DNA from 4 places in the Rhizobium laguerreae genome. Region 3 is predicted to be linked to each of the others. Evidence: predicted binding sites of a transcription regulator. Region 3 holds the regulator's gene; each other region holds the start of a gene.
What was found. The regulator PhoB, encoded in region 3, activates phosphate uptake and scavenging genes when phosphate is short. The targets are predictions, from matches to a motif close to TGTCATNNANCTGTCAT.

Region 1: HFO71_RS00230 (acid phosphatase) is a predicted target of PhoB. The motif match lies at 1,508-1,524, and genes of this name have one in related genera.
Region 2: ugpB (sn-glycerol-3-phosphate ABC transporter substrate-binding protein UgpB) is a predicted target of PhoB. The motif match lies at 1,776-1,792, and genes of this name have one in related genera.
Region 4: HFO71_RS15350 (DUF2794 domain-containing protein) is a predicted target of PhoB. The motif match lies at 2,187-2,203, and genes of this name have one in related genera.

The regions. Positions count from the first base shown of each region.
Region 1 covers NZ_JAAXQT010000001.1:48,992-52,334, forward strand. The annotation lists gene HFO71_RS00225 (hybrid sensor histidine kinase/response regulator) at 1-1,395, opposite strand, end outside; gene HFO71_RS00230 (acid phosphatase) at 1,575-3,343, shown strand, end outside.
Region 2 covers NZ_JAAXQT010000007.1:342,243-345,585, reverse strand. The annotation lists gene ugpA (sn-glycerol-3-phosphate ABC transporter permease UgpA) at 1-293, opposite strand, end outside; gene ugpB (sn-glycerol-3-phosphate ABC transporter substrate-binding protein UgpB) at 358-1,680, opposite strand; partial or broken gene HFO71_RS35895 (inorganic phosphate transporter) at 1,990-2,369, shown strand; gene HFO71_RS22540 (sugar kinase) at 2,438-3,343, opposite strand, start outside.
Region 3 covers NZ_JAAXQT010000002.1:123,398-126,740, reverse strand. The annotation lists gene HFO71_RS07510 (aspartate aminotransferase family protein) at 1-143, opposite strand, end outside; gene HFO71_RS07505 (GcrA family cell cycle regulator) at 564-1,097, shown strand; gene phoB (phosphate regulon transcriptional regulator PhoB) at 1,420-2,103, opposite strand; gene phoU (phosphate signaling complex protein PhoU) at 2,237-2,950, opposite strand; gene pstB (phosphate ABC transporter ATP-binding protein PstB) at 2,995-3,343, opposite strand, start outside.
Region 4 covers NZ_JAAXQT010000004.1:284,727-288,069, forward strand. The annotation lists gene acnA (aconitate hydratase AcnA) at 1-865, shown strand, start outside; gene HFO71_RS15345 (DUF1223 domain-containing protein) at 1,102-1,842, shown strand; gene HFO71_RS15350 (DUF2794 domain-containing protein) at 2,226-2,627, shown strand; gene HFO71_RS15355 (GNAT family N-acetyltransferase) at 2,634-3,191, opposite strand; gene HFO71_RS15360 (Bax inhibitor-1/YccA family protein) at 3,302-3,343, opposite strand, start outside.

The sequences.
Region 1 (3,343 bases), on a different contig from region 3:
GATATAGGGCGCGAGCGAGGCGGCGATCTCGCCAAAGGCGCCGAAATGGGCAATCAGCGACACCGTCGCCGACAGCGTCATGGCGCCAAGGCCGACCGGGTTGATGTCGTAGAGGTGGGCGCGCTTGAACTCGATGCCGGGGGGAGCCAGCCCCAGCGGCTTGTTGATGAAGAGATCGGCGGAGATCGTGCAGAGCCAGGCCATGGCGATGATCGAGAAGATGCCGAGCGTCTCCTCCAGCAGCAGGTAGATGCCGAGTTCCATCAAAAGCAGGGCGATCGCCACGTTGAACACCAGCCAGATGACGCGGCCGGGATGGCTGTGGGTCAGCCGCGAGAAGAAGTTCGACCAGGCGAGCGAACCGGCATAGGCGTTCATCACGTTGATCTTCAGCTGCGAGACGACGACGAAGGCGGCCATCAACAGCAACGCGCCATTATGCCAGGGGACCATGTAGCCGAAGGCGGTCAGATACATCTGCGCCGGGTCGGCGGCGCGATCGAGGGGGACGCCCGAGGTGAAGGTCAGCACGACCAGGAAGGAGCCGGCAAGCAACTTCGGCGCGCCGATGATGACCCAGCCGGGGCCGGCGAGAAAGATCGCCAGGCGGTGGCGCCACTTGCGCTGCGGGTCCGGCGGCAGGAAGCGCAGGAAGTCGGCCTGTTCGCCGATCTGCGACATCAGCGCCAGGATGACGGCGGAGGCCGCGCCGAACTCCACCAAATCGAATTCGGCGATGGTGCCGGGTGGGCCGGAGGCATGGCGGATGCCGGCAAAGGCGCGCCAGAGATCGAATTTTTCCCAGTCCAGCAGGGCGATGAAGATGAAGGGCAGGATATTCAGCACGATCCAGAAGGGCTGGGTCATCAGCTGGAACTTGCTGATCAGCCGTACGCCGTGCGTTACCAGGGGGATCACCATGACGGCGCTGATGATGTAGCCGATCCAGAGCGGGATGCCGAGGGTGAGCTCCAAGGCCCCGGACATGATCGAAGCCTCGATGGCAAACAGCATGAAGGTGAAGCTCGCATAAATCAGCGAGGTGATGGTCGAGCCGATATAGCCGAAGCCCGCGCCGCGCGTCAGCAGATCGATGTCGACGCCGTGGCGAATGGCGTAGCGGCTGATCGGCAGGCCGATCGCCAGCATCGCGATCGAGGCGACGATAATGGCGTAAAAGGCGTTGGTGGTGCCGTAGGAGAGGGTGATTGCGCCGCCGATCGCCTCCAGCGCCAGGAAGGAGATTGCGCCGATCGCCGTCTGTGAGATGCGCTGCGAGGAGAAATGGCGAGCGCTCTTGGCAGTGAAGCGCAGCGCGTAATCTTCCAGCGTCTGGTTGGCGACCCAGCGATTGTATTCGCGTCTTACCGGAATGATGCGTTGGCGCGCTGCCATGTCTTCCTTTCCGGCATTCCGGTTGGGCTCATCGTCTCTCCGGCAGTTTTGGCGGGATGGTTGGGAAAGGCAAGAGGCAGGCACCGACTGGTTCACAGAATGGCAATATTTTTGCAATTGATCTGTCACATGAGAGCTCTAACTCTCCCGGCGTTCGTTCAACCATTTCGGGTATCACCATGTCTGTTTTAAGCCTTTGCCGCCTGGGCACCGCCCTCGTCTGCCTCCTTTCGATCGTGCCATCGCTTGCCAGCGCCGAGCAGTCCACGGCGGCGAAAGCGCCTTATGCGCAGGCCGGAAAGACCAACAAACGCGGTGACGCCTGCTTCTCGACGGCGGACACCAACGTGGCCGTTCACCTTCTCTCCGGCTTCCTCGAAATCTGGACCCCGCGCACGCCTTTCGTCGATGCGGGTGTCGAAGCCCCGGCCAAGGACAATTGCCCGGCGGTCGCCAGGACGGATTGGGATGGTATTCCCGCCAGCAAGACCGACGGCCATATCGTCAACCAGGCCGTCCATAACGCCAACATTGCCTATGTCGTCAATGCGACGCGGGCGCGGACGGCCGACCAGGCGGTCGCCGCCTATCTCGATGATCGGCGCGGCAAGAATGCCAGCATCGTCGATGGCCTCGGTCCGCTGACGGCTGCCTGGAAGGCCGGATCGAAGCAGACCACCACGATCACCGCGGTGGCGGCCGACGCGACGACGGTCAAATATGACGACAAGGGCAATAATCGCGGTGCCGGCAGCAAGCCGGACACGGAAAACAAGACCGATGCCAATCCCGAGATGGGCCTTGCAATCGACTTCATCAACGCCGCGAGCGGTGACGGCTCGACGGAACCTGCCAAGCGCTACTTCAAATACGCCCGTCCCTACCGCTGGAGCCAGGACGTATCGGTCGTCCCGACGCTGGAGCCGGCCAAGAGCGGTAAGGCGGCGGAGGACGGCGGTTTCCCGAGCGGGCATACGGCGGAAGCCTGGCGGGATGGGCTCGCCATGGCCTATCTCGTGCCGCAGCGCTTTCAGGAAATGATCACGCGCGCCAGCGAGTTGGGTGAAGACCGCATCCTCGCCGGCATGCATTCTCCTCTCGACGTGATGAGCGGCCGCATGCTCGGCACGGCTACGGTCGTCTACAACCTGAACAAGGCCGAGAATGCGGCGCTGAAGAGCGATGCTTACGCCCAAGTGCAGGCATGGCTCGTCGCCAAATCCGGCGTTGCGGATGCGGGCGCGCTCGAGGTTGCCGCCCATGCGGCACCGCTGGCTGCAGACCGTTTCGCCGATCATGACGCCAATCGCGCTTACGTGCTGCAGCGCCTGAGCTACGGCCTGCCGACGATTCATGCGACCGATCAGCCGGCGCGTGTGCCGCAGGGCGCCGAAGCGCTTCTCGAAACGCGTCTGCCCTATCTGGACGGCGTGCAGCGCCGCGACGTGCTGAAAACGACGGAGATCGCCTCAGGCTACCCGCTCCTCGACGATGCGGAAGGTTGCGGTCGTCTCAACCTGTTTGCAGCCGCCGACGGGTACGGCGCGTTCGAACAGGACGTAACGGTGACGATGGACGCGGCAAAGGGCGGTTTCAATGCGATCGATACATGGCGGAACGACATCACCGGCAAGGGCAGGCTGGTAAAGCGCGGCGAAGGCATCCTCGGGCTATCGGGCGCGAACAGCTATGCCGGCGGCACCGTGCTGGAAGAGGGCGCGCTGGTGGCCCTGTCGCCGTCGGCCTTCGGTCTTGGCGGGCTGACGGTTAACGGTGGTTCGCTCGTTCTGGCGACCGACAGGCCGCTGACCGTGAGCGGCGATTATCAGCAGCTCGCCAATGCCGCGGCGAAGCCGGCGCTCGGCGCGAACGGCGGAGGCACGCTGGTCGTCGAGGGCAAGGCGGCGCTTGCCGGCGACCTTAACGTGACGTTTGTCGATGGCTATGT
Region 2 (3,343 bases), on a different contig from region 3:
ATCGCCGCTGCAGCCAGGAGCAACGCGATCGCCGTCGACAGGACCGTCACGAGAATAGCGAAGACGAGCGTGTGGCCGAAGGCATTGATGTAGATCGGATCGGCAAAGAGCCGGCGATAGTTTTCGAACCAGACGAAATTCGTTTTGAAGCCGAAGGCATCCTGGCGCAGGAAAGATTGCCAGAATGCAGTCGCCGCGGGCCAGAGGAAAAATACCACGGTCACGAAAATTTGGGGTGCGATGAGCAGGTAAGGCAAAAGCTTGTTGGGAAATACGGTCCGTTTGGTTTGCATGGAGCCTCACACTGACGGATGGGAAACGGGGGCCGGCTCTCACCAGCCCCCGTCGCGGAGCCCATTAGTTGGCGGACTGAAAGTCGCGAAGCTGTTCGTTGCCTCGTGCGACCACGGAATCAACCGCTTCCTTCGCCGTCTTCTTACCGCCCAGCAAGGCTGCAAACTCATCGTCGATGATACCACGCACCTGAACGTAGTTGCCGAACCGGATACCCTTCGAATTGTCGGTGGGTGTCACCCGCGTCAGTTGCTTGATGCCGATATCTGCTCCCGGATTCTTCTCGTAATAGCCCTGGTCCTGGCCCAGCTTATACGCAGCCTCGGTTATCGGCAGGTAGCCCGAGAACTGATGCCAATCGGCTTGGACTTCCGGCTTCTGCAGGTAGGTGAAGAATTTCGCGACCCCCTTGTACTCCTCTTCCGGGCGGCCTTTCAGCGTCCAGAGCGTGGCGCCGCCGATAATCGAATTGAGCGGCTGCGGAATGACGTCGTCATAGTAGGGAAGCGGCGCAAACCCGACCTTGAAAGCCTTCGCGTTGTTGATGACACCGGCCCGGCCGGCCGAGGAATTCATGTACATCGCACATTCCTGCGAATAGAACATCGGAGGAGCGTTATCGCCGCCGCCAGGTCCGCCGAATTTGAAGAGCCCCTCGTCCTGCCACTTCTTCAGATTGCCCCAATGGCGGATCGTCAGATCGTTGTTGAAGGTGAATTCCGCGTCCAGGCCGCCAAAACCGTTGGCCTTGGTGGAGTATGGCTTGTCGTGCAAGGCATTGAGGTTTTCGGTCTGGATCCAGGAAATCCAGGCGCTGGTAAAGCCGCATTTGGCAGCGCCGGACTTCATGATCGTCCGCGAGAAGGCCTCGACGTCCGCCCATGTTTTCGGCGGTGTTTCCGGATCGAGCCCCGCTTTTTGGAAGACATCCTTGTTGTAATACATGATCGGCGTCGAGGAATTGAACGGCAAGGACAAGACGTTGCCGCTGGTGTCCGAGTAGTAGCCGACGACCGGGGCAATGAATTTGCTCTGGTCCCAGGCCTCCCCCTCGTCCTTCATCAACTGGTAGACGGGATAGACCGCACCCTGTGCTGCCATCATGGTGCCGGTGCCGACTTCATAGACCTGGACGATTGCCGGCTGCTGGTTGGCACGAAACGCCGCGATCGCGCCGGTCAGCGTCTCGTCATAGGTGCCCTTGTAGACCGGCACGATCTCATAATCGGACTGAGACGCGTTGAACCCCTTGGCGATCTGTTCAAGCTTCGCGCCATTCTCGCCGCCCATTGCGTGCCACCACTGGATCTTCGTGGCGGCCAAGGCCGGGACGGATAACGAAAGGCTGGTCAGTCCTGCGGACAGGAAAAAAGCGATCTTGTTCATCCTCACTCCCACTTGTTGTCGGTTCATAGCCTCCCGCTACGAACGTGAGCCGATCGTAACAGGCGAGTTTCACTTTGCAAATATGAAATGTTCATATGAACATTTGATGACACCAAGCCCGACGGTCATAAGGGGCCGCTGGCTGGAAGTATGAGTTTGAGTGGCCGATCGATTTGCGCGCTGGCCCTGCTTTGGGAAACAGCCTTTCACGGGCAGCGGCGTGCTTTGTGGCAGTTTTGCGACACTCGATGGAGCGCAGATGCTCACCTGGTTCCGAAAACTGATGCCGCGGGAAGAGCGCTTCTTCGATTTATTCGCCCAACACACAAAGACCGTCGTCGGTGCGGCGAAGCCCTCCAGTTTCTGTCCGCCTCTCTCCATTCCCTCGGCCATGGGCAATGACGCTCGAAAGACAATGTCCTATATTCGCAAGGATAATTGGCGGGTGATTTCCATGTACCGCCCTTGGTCGTCCTTTCATGCCAAAGTGCAACTGCACTCGGTGCGCTTTTCGATCCCATGGCGGATTGCCCACGCGACGGGATCGAAGATTACGCGTCTCAACCCAATGCAGGGCTTTTGCGCCGAAACAGGCGGAGCTCTGACATTGCTTGGCGTAACCTGGCCAGATATCCCGTTTTCGACCCACATACCATCACCGCTGGGGCTTGGCGGGCAACATTGTTGTTGTCGGGTGACACTCCCCGTCGCTGCGATCATTTTCAGCCTTAGACCATTGGCTTTCGGACCGCTTCCATCAACGATCCCTCATCTTGGTCATCGGCACGTCCCAATCCCGCAGGCCATCGCAGACCTCGACTCTGCTGGGCGCGCCGGTACGACCGCCGAATACCTGGCATTTGAGCGCCGCCGCCATGGATGCCCAGCGCATCGTCTCTTCGATCGGCAAGCCTTCGGCGACAGCCAGCGCGAAAGCGCCATGAAAGATATCGCCGGCTGCGAGCGTATCGACCGCCCTCACCTTCGGAGCGGCAAGATGGGCGATTTCGCCGGTTCGGTCCTCGAACCAGAAAGAGCCATTTTCGCCCGCCGTGACGCTGACGAAAGCTTGCTCGAACTTTCGTTTCAGAAGGCCGACGACCTTCACCAGCTCGGCTGCACCCGCAAGGCGCTCGGCGGCCGGCTGCGAGAATACGATGTGGCTGGCCGCCGGTGCAAGCATCTCGATCACGCCATCGGCTGCGACATCGCCATCGAGAATGGCCGGTTTGCCCGCCTCTCGCGCCGCAGACAGCGTCCGCAATGCAAGCTTCGGCCACCGGACGTCGACCAGCACCGCATCGAAAGAAGAAACGTCCTCTATTGTGACCGGCTTGACTGTCTCGTGCAGGCCCGCATCGTAGAAAGGCACAATCAGGCGCTCGCCCTGATCATCGACGAGAATGGTCGAGACGGCCGAGCGGGCGCCGTCCACGCGCAGCATGCCGCTCGTGTCTATGCCGCTGTTGCCGAGGTCGGCAATGATGCGTTCGCCGGTGGCATCGTTGCCGACTGCGCCCCAGAGGCTGGCATTGCCGCCCAGCCGGGCGACCGCAAAGGCGGCGCTCGACGCCATGCCCTCGGCGATCTGCAGCATGTCGTAGGGCAGAATTTTGCCCTGGCCGGCGGGCAGAGAGCGGACCCGAAACAGGGTATCCATCAC
Region 3 (3,343 bases):
TGGCCGACTGACGTGACGGCGACGCCGGCGCCGAAATCGAGATATCGCTCGCCGCTTTCGGTGATCAGCCACACGCCCTCGCCTCGCTCGAACCGCAGCGGGGCACGAGAATAGGTGTCATAAAGCGGCGCGGCTTCAGCCATGGCGCGATCTCCATCAAAGTTGCCGGGCAATGACTCCGGCTAAGGAAACCAGGCCCGAAAAATCAAAAATGCCGCCTTGCGGCGGCGAGTGGCACTATTTCCTTTTCGCGCTGCAATGTCAACAAAACGGCGCCCTTAGCGTATGCAGCAAGGGTGTACAGCGGCATTTTCAGTCATCAACAGGCATTATTGCAGAAATGACACGCAGGGGCAGCAAGTTGGGGAAAACTACGAATTCGATTCATCCGGATTCATGCGACTCTTGTCACGGAGTCAGCCTCACACTAGGTTAAAGATCAATTACTAGACTGCATGCGGCGGAACTAGTCACCAAAATTGATCAAGCGTTTCTTGTTTCGGAGCTCCCGGGACAACGGTGAGGGATTCTGCCATCACCAACGCAAAAGGTGGAGACAGGGCATGAACTGGACAGACGAGCGGGTCGAGAAACTCAAGAAGCTTTGGGCCGAAGGACTGAGCGCCAGCCAGATTGCTGCGCAGCTCGGTGGGGTCAGCAGAAACGCGGTCATCGGCAAAGTGCACCGGCTGTGCCTTCCCGGCCGTGCCAAGGCCGGCGGCACCAACACCGCGGCGCGAACGCCGAAGCGCAACACATCGGCGCCGCGCGCACCGAACTACGCCTCCCGGATCACGACCCGCACCGTCACCCGCCAGCAGGGCGCGACGATGCTGAAGGAAGAGATCGAGATCGAAACGATCGAGGAAATGGAATACGTGCCGAGGGGCAACGTGGTGGTGCCGATTTCGCGCCGCCTCGGCCTGACGGAACTGACCGAACGCACCTGCAAGTGGCCAGTCGGCGATCCGCTGAAGGACGACTTCCATTTCTGCGGCTGCGAATCCCCCGACAATTCGCCTTATTGCGGCTATCACCAGAAACTCGCCTACCAGCCGGTGAATGAACGCCGCCGGGCAGCGGCGCGGGCCAGCTGAACGAGCGAACATCGTTTAGAATGCAGAAAGCGGGCCGAGTGGCCCGTTTTTTTATGCGAGTGGATGGAAGCGCTTATTGCGGGATGGCTGCCCCTCACCCTAACTCTCTCCCCGTAAACGGGGCGAGGGGACGTGCCACAGGAGAGGTGGAGGACGGGGAACGGAGACGTCGCAGCGGGTCCCTTCGCCCCGCGAGCGGGGAGAAGGTGGCGGCAGCCGGATGAGGGGCGGTCTATCGCCGCGAACCGGACAGCAGCGGGACAAGCCCGAGCACGACGAAAAAATCGTCGGTCGACTCTGTCAGTAACCAGAACGGAAGCCCTCAGGCTTCCATCGAATAACCGGCGCCGCGGACGGTGCGGATGACGTCTTGCATGTTGGAGAAATTCAGCGCCTTGCGCAGACGGCCGACATGGACGTCGACGGTGCGCTCGTCGACATAGATATCGTGGCCCCAGACGCCATCGAGAAGCTGCGAGCGGGAGAACACCCGGCCCGGCGACGACATCAGGAATTCCAGCAGGCGGAATTCGGTGGGGCCGAGGCGGACTTCGCGGCTCTTGCGATGGACGCGATGGGTTTCGCGGTCGAGCTCGATATCGCCGCATTTCAGCACCGTCGACAGCACCTCGGGACGGGCGCGGCGCAGCATCGCCTTGACGCGGGCAACGAGTTCCGGGGTCGAGAAGGGCTTGACGACATAATCGTCGGCACCCGTCGACAATCCGCGGACGCGCTCGCTCTCCTCGCCGCGCGCCGTCAGCATGATAATCGGCAGGCGCTCGGTCTCGGGCCGCATGCGCAGGCGCCGGCAGAGCTCGATGCCGGAGACACCGGGCAGCATCCAATCGAGGATGAGAAGATCGGGCGTGCGCTCCTGAAGCCTCATCTCGGCTTCGTCGCCACGAAGGATGGTATCGACCTCGAAGCCTTCCGCTTCGAGATTGTAGCGAAGAAGCACGCTGAGGGCTTCCTCGTCTTCAACAACTGCAACTCTCGGGATCATGCGTGTCGGTCTCCTCGCGCATCATCCTTAAATCAGGGGTGATTTAAGCAATTCATCCTGCGCAAATTCAGAAATTGGCTGCGACCTCTTTGCGCGCCCGGACGGGCGCGCACGCAACTAACTATGCGGGCGGTTATTCCGTGACCGCGCCTACGGTGTTGGCGCTGTCGTCCTTCGGACGATCGCCTTCCGGCTGTGCGCCTGTCGTCATGTAAAAGATCGTCTCGGCGATGTTGGTGGCATGGTCGCCGATGCGCTCGATATTCTTGGCGCAGAAGAGAAGATGCGTGCAGCTGGTGATGTTGCGCGGATCCTCCATCATATAGGTCAGGAGTTCGCGAAACAGCGAGGTGTACATCGCGTCGATCTCGTTGTCGCGTTCACGGATCGCATTCGCCTTGTCGGCTGAACGATTGGTGTAGACATCGAGTACTTCCTTGAGCTGGACGAGCGCCAGCTCGGACAGATGCTCGAGGCCGCGGGCGAGCTTACGGGGAACGCCAGTGCTTTGGACGGCGATGACGCGCTTGGCGGTGTTCTTGCCGAGGTCGCCGACGCGTTCGAGATCGGCGGCGATGCGGATCGAACCCATGATTTCACGCAGGTCCGAGGCCATCGGCTGACGGCGGGCGATGGTGACGATCGCCTTGTCGCCGATTTCGCGTTCGGCGTGATCGAGGATCACATCGTCGGAGATGACCTTCTGCGCCAGTGCGGTATCGCCGTTGACGAGGGCGCGGACGGCTTCGCTGACCATCTGCTCGGCCAGGCCGCCCATTTCGGAAATCCGCCTGGACAGGAACTTCAAATCATCATCGTAGGCAGAAAAAATATGTGTCGATGCCATGGGGCTTTATCCTCGAATAACGGGAAGGCTTGGTGTCGCCAAAATCAACCGAAGCGACCCATGATGTAGTCCTGGGTGCGCGGATCGTCGGGATTGGTGAACATCTTGTCGGTGTCGTTCTCCTCGACGAGATTGCCGAGGTGGAACATTGCGGTGCGCTGCGAGACACGCGCGGCCTGCTGCATGGAGTGGGTGACGATGACGATCGTGTAGTTCTCGCGCAACTCGTGGATCAGTTCCTCGACCTTGGCGGTGGCGATCGGGTCGAGCGCCGAGCAGGGCTCGTCCATCAGGATGACTTCAGGGCTGACGGCGACGGCACGCGCAATGCAGAGGCGCTGCTGCTGACCGCCCGACAGGCCGGTGCCGGATTCGTGCACGCGGTCCTTGACC
Region 4 (3,343 bases), on a different contig from region 3:
CGAAAGCAAATATGCCGACGTCTTCAAGGGTGACGTCAACTGGCAGGCCGTCCAGGTCCCGCCGGGTCAGACCTATGCCTGGGACGATGATTCGACCTATGTGCAGAACCCGCCCTACTTCGTCGGCATGGGCAAAAAGGGGACCGGCGTCTCCGACATCAAGGGCGCCCGCGTCCTTGGCCTGTTCGGTGACAAGATCACCACCGACCACATCTCGCCGGCCGGTTCGATCAAAGCGGCTTCGCCGGCCGGCGCCTACCTCATCGGCCATGACGTCGCCGTTGCCGACTTCAACCAGTACGGCACGCGCCGCGGCAACCATGAAGTGATGATGCGCGGCACCTTCGCCAATATCCGCATCCGCAACCACATGCTCGGCCCAAATGGCAAGGAAGGTGGCTACACCATCCATTACCCGTCGAAGGAAGAGACCTCGATCTACGACGCGGCGATGCAGTACAAGCAGGAAAGCGTGCCGCTCGTCATCTTCGCCGGTGTCGAATACGGCAACGGCTCCTCGCGCGACTGGGCTGCCAAGGGCACCAACCTGCTCGGCGTCAAGGCAGTGATCGCTCAGTCCTTCGAGCGCATCCATCGTTCGAACCTGGTCGGCATGGGCATCATCCCCTTCGTCTTCGAAGAGGGCACGACCTGGCAGAGCCTCGGCCTCAAGGGCGATGAACTCGTCACCATCGAAGGCCTGGAAAAGATCAAGCCGCGCGAGAAGAAGATCGCCAGGATCACCTATGGCGACGGCGCCGTGAAGGAGGTTCCGCTGCTGTCGCGCGTCGATACGCTCGACGAGGTGATCTACCTCAACAATGGCGGCATCCTGCAGACGGTTCTGCGCGATCTCGCTGCCTGATTTTTAAGAGACTTGTTTGATAATAGCCGCCGGAGAGCAATCTCCGGCGGCTTTTCTTTGGTGCGACGGTAGTATTTGGACGGGCTCACGATGATTTGTTTTGCGCAAGTTCCTGTCGAGCTTCGTCTCACCCGTTCGTGACTTTTCGTTTGGACCCGGAAGGATTATTCGTACGTTCATATGTCAGGGCCGCCGGTTCAAACATGCCGTCGGCGCTGAAAAAGAGGTGCAGGTGAATGTCCCCCCGTTTTTTGATTCCGCTAATCGCCGGCGTTGTTCTCTCGGGCCCGCTGCAGGCCGAAGACGGCACGCCGAAAGGTGTCGTCGAACTCTTCACGTCGCAGGGCTGCTCCTCCTGTCCTCCCGCTGATGCCGCTTTTCGCAAGCTGGTGAACCAGGGCGATGTCATCGCGCTCGCCTATCATGTCGATTACTGGAACTATCTCGGCTGGGCCGATACGTTGAGCTCCAAGGAAAATACCGAGCGGCAGTATGGTTATGCCAAGACGATGGGCCGCAGCAACGTCTACACGCCGCAAGCCATCGTCAACGGACGCGACCATTTGGCCGGCGCCGATCTGAATGGCATCAACAGCAAGATCGATACCTATAGCAGCGAGGGCAATGGGCTGACCGTTCCAATCAGCGCCGCGATGCGGGGCGACGAGCTGGAGATCAAGATCGGCGCGGGACAGGGCAAAGCCAATGTCGTGATGGTCTATTTCGATAAGGAAAAGACGATCGACGTCGAAAAAGGCGAGAACAGCGGCAAGAAGATTTCTTATCTGCACAGCGTCACCAATGTCGAAACCGTCGGCATGTGGGACGGCAAGGCAACCAGTCTGACGCTGCCTGCCAGCGTCCTGCAGCGGCCGCAGCTCGAGGGCTGCGCCATACTGCTGCAATCGGCGACCGCAGACGGCGATCCGGCTGCGATCCTTGGCGCGACCGTAGTGATGGCTGGTAAAAATATCTGACACTTCGTCCGGTTACGGACGAAGTTCCGGGCGGCCCGGCCGAGCGTATTCGGGGCTGGGGTTAAGGTCGATACGCTCCGCCGGGCCCTTTGGCGCGCTGGCGCCAAACCGGAATTCATAAATCTCCTGCAAATGAGGCGCTGTTTTGACTGAAATGCGGCGCTGCGGAGAAAGCGTTGACCTGTCCTGCGCATCATGCTTTCTGAAAATCGAACTCAGCTTTCGGAAGGCATGAAGCACTGACTCAAAGTGCTACAGCGTCCTTGGGCGAGAGACGTGCGGTGTTGTCGTGCGGCTGAATGTGACGGCTGGCACTCTTGCAATTTGCGGTGGCTCGGGCAAACTGTCACCCTCCTGTCACAAGCGGAGGCCTCGGGAGACTGATGACAGATCAGCCGGATTTGCGACACGGCGAAAGCCGATCCGTCGACAATAGTTCCTCAGTCGTCGTCGATCTCAGGGAATACAAACAAAGCAAGGACCCGCTTCCGGTGACCTTCCACCGGCGCGAACTGGACGCGATCCTCTGGATCTACGGCCGGATGGTCGGTGATGGTGAATGGCGCGACTACGCCATCGATCACCTGAAGGACAGGGCCGTCTTTTCCGTTTTCAAGCGTTCCGGCGAAATGCCGCTCTTCCGCATCGAGAAAAACCCGAAGCTTGCCGCCAAGCAGGGCGCCTATTCCGTAATCAGCGTCAACGGCACGATCCTGAAGCGCGGTCACGAGCTGAACCAAGTGCTGAAGGTCTTCGACAAGGCCCTGAAGCTCGTCGACAAATAAGCCATATCAGCCGTTAAACAGCACGCCGGGATAGGTCGACGGGTCCGGATCGGTGCTCATGCCTTCGCCAAGCGCGCGCTGCATGAACATCGTATCCAGCCAGCGGCCGTGTTTGTAGCCGGTGCCCTTCATCAGTCCGACCTCCTCGAAGCCGGCCGTGCGATGGAGCGCGATCGATGCGGGGCTGGCGCCGCCGATGACGGCCGCCATCTGCCGAAAGCCGAGGGTGGTGCAGCGGATGACCAGTTCGGCGAGCAGCGCCTTGCCGATGCCGCGGCCACGGGCTTCAGGCGCCAGATAGATCGAATCCTCGACCAGCCAGCGATAGGCAGGACGCGTGCGGAAGGCCGAGGCATAGGCGTAGCCGAGGAGAGTCCCGTCCGCGCCGATGGCTGCGATATAGGGATATTGCTGGCCGACGATCGCCGAAAAACGCAGTGCCATCTCGGCCTCGGAGGGCGGGACGATCTCATAGCTCGCTGCGCCGTTCAGGACCGATTCGCGATAGATATCCGCAATGGCGGGAATATCGGCATTCGAAGCATCGCGCAGGAGGAAGGACATTTCAGCAGCAGATCCATAAAGGCGGCAAGGGCTTTCTAAAACCATTCCATGAAAGCCTGCGCAACAAAAAAGGCGGCCGAAGCCGCCTTTTCGATCCCAGTCTGCCCTGCTTATTTACGGTTGCCCATGAACTGCAGCAGGAACATGAAGAG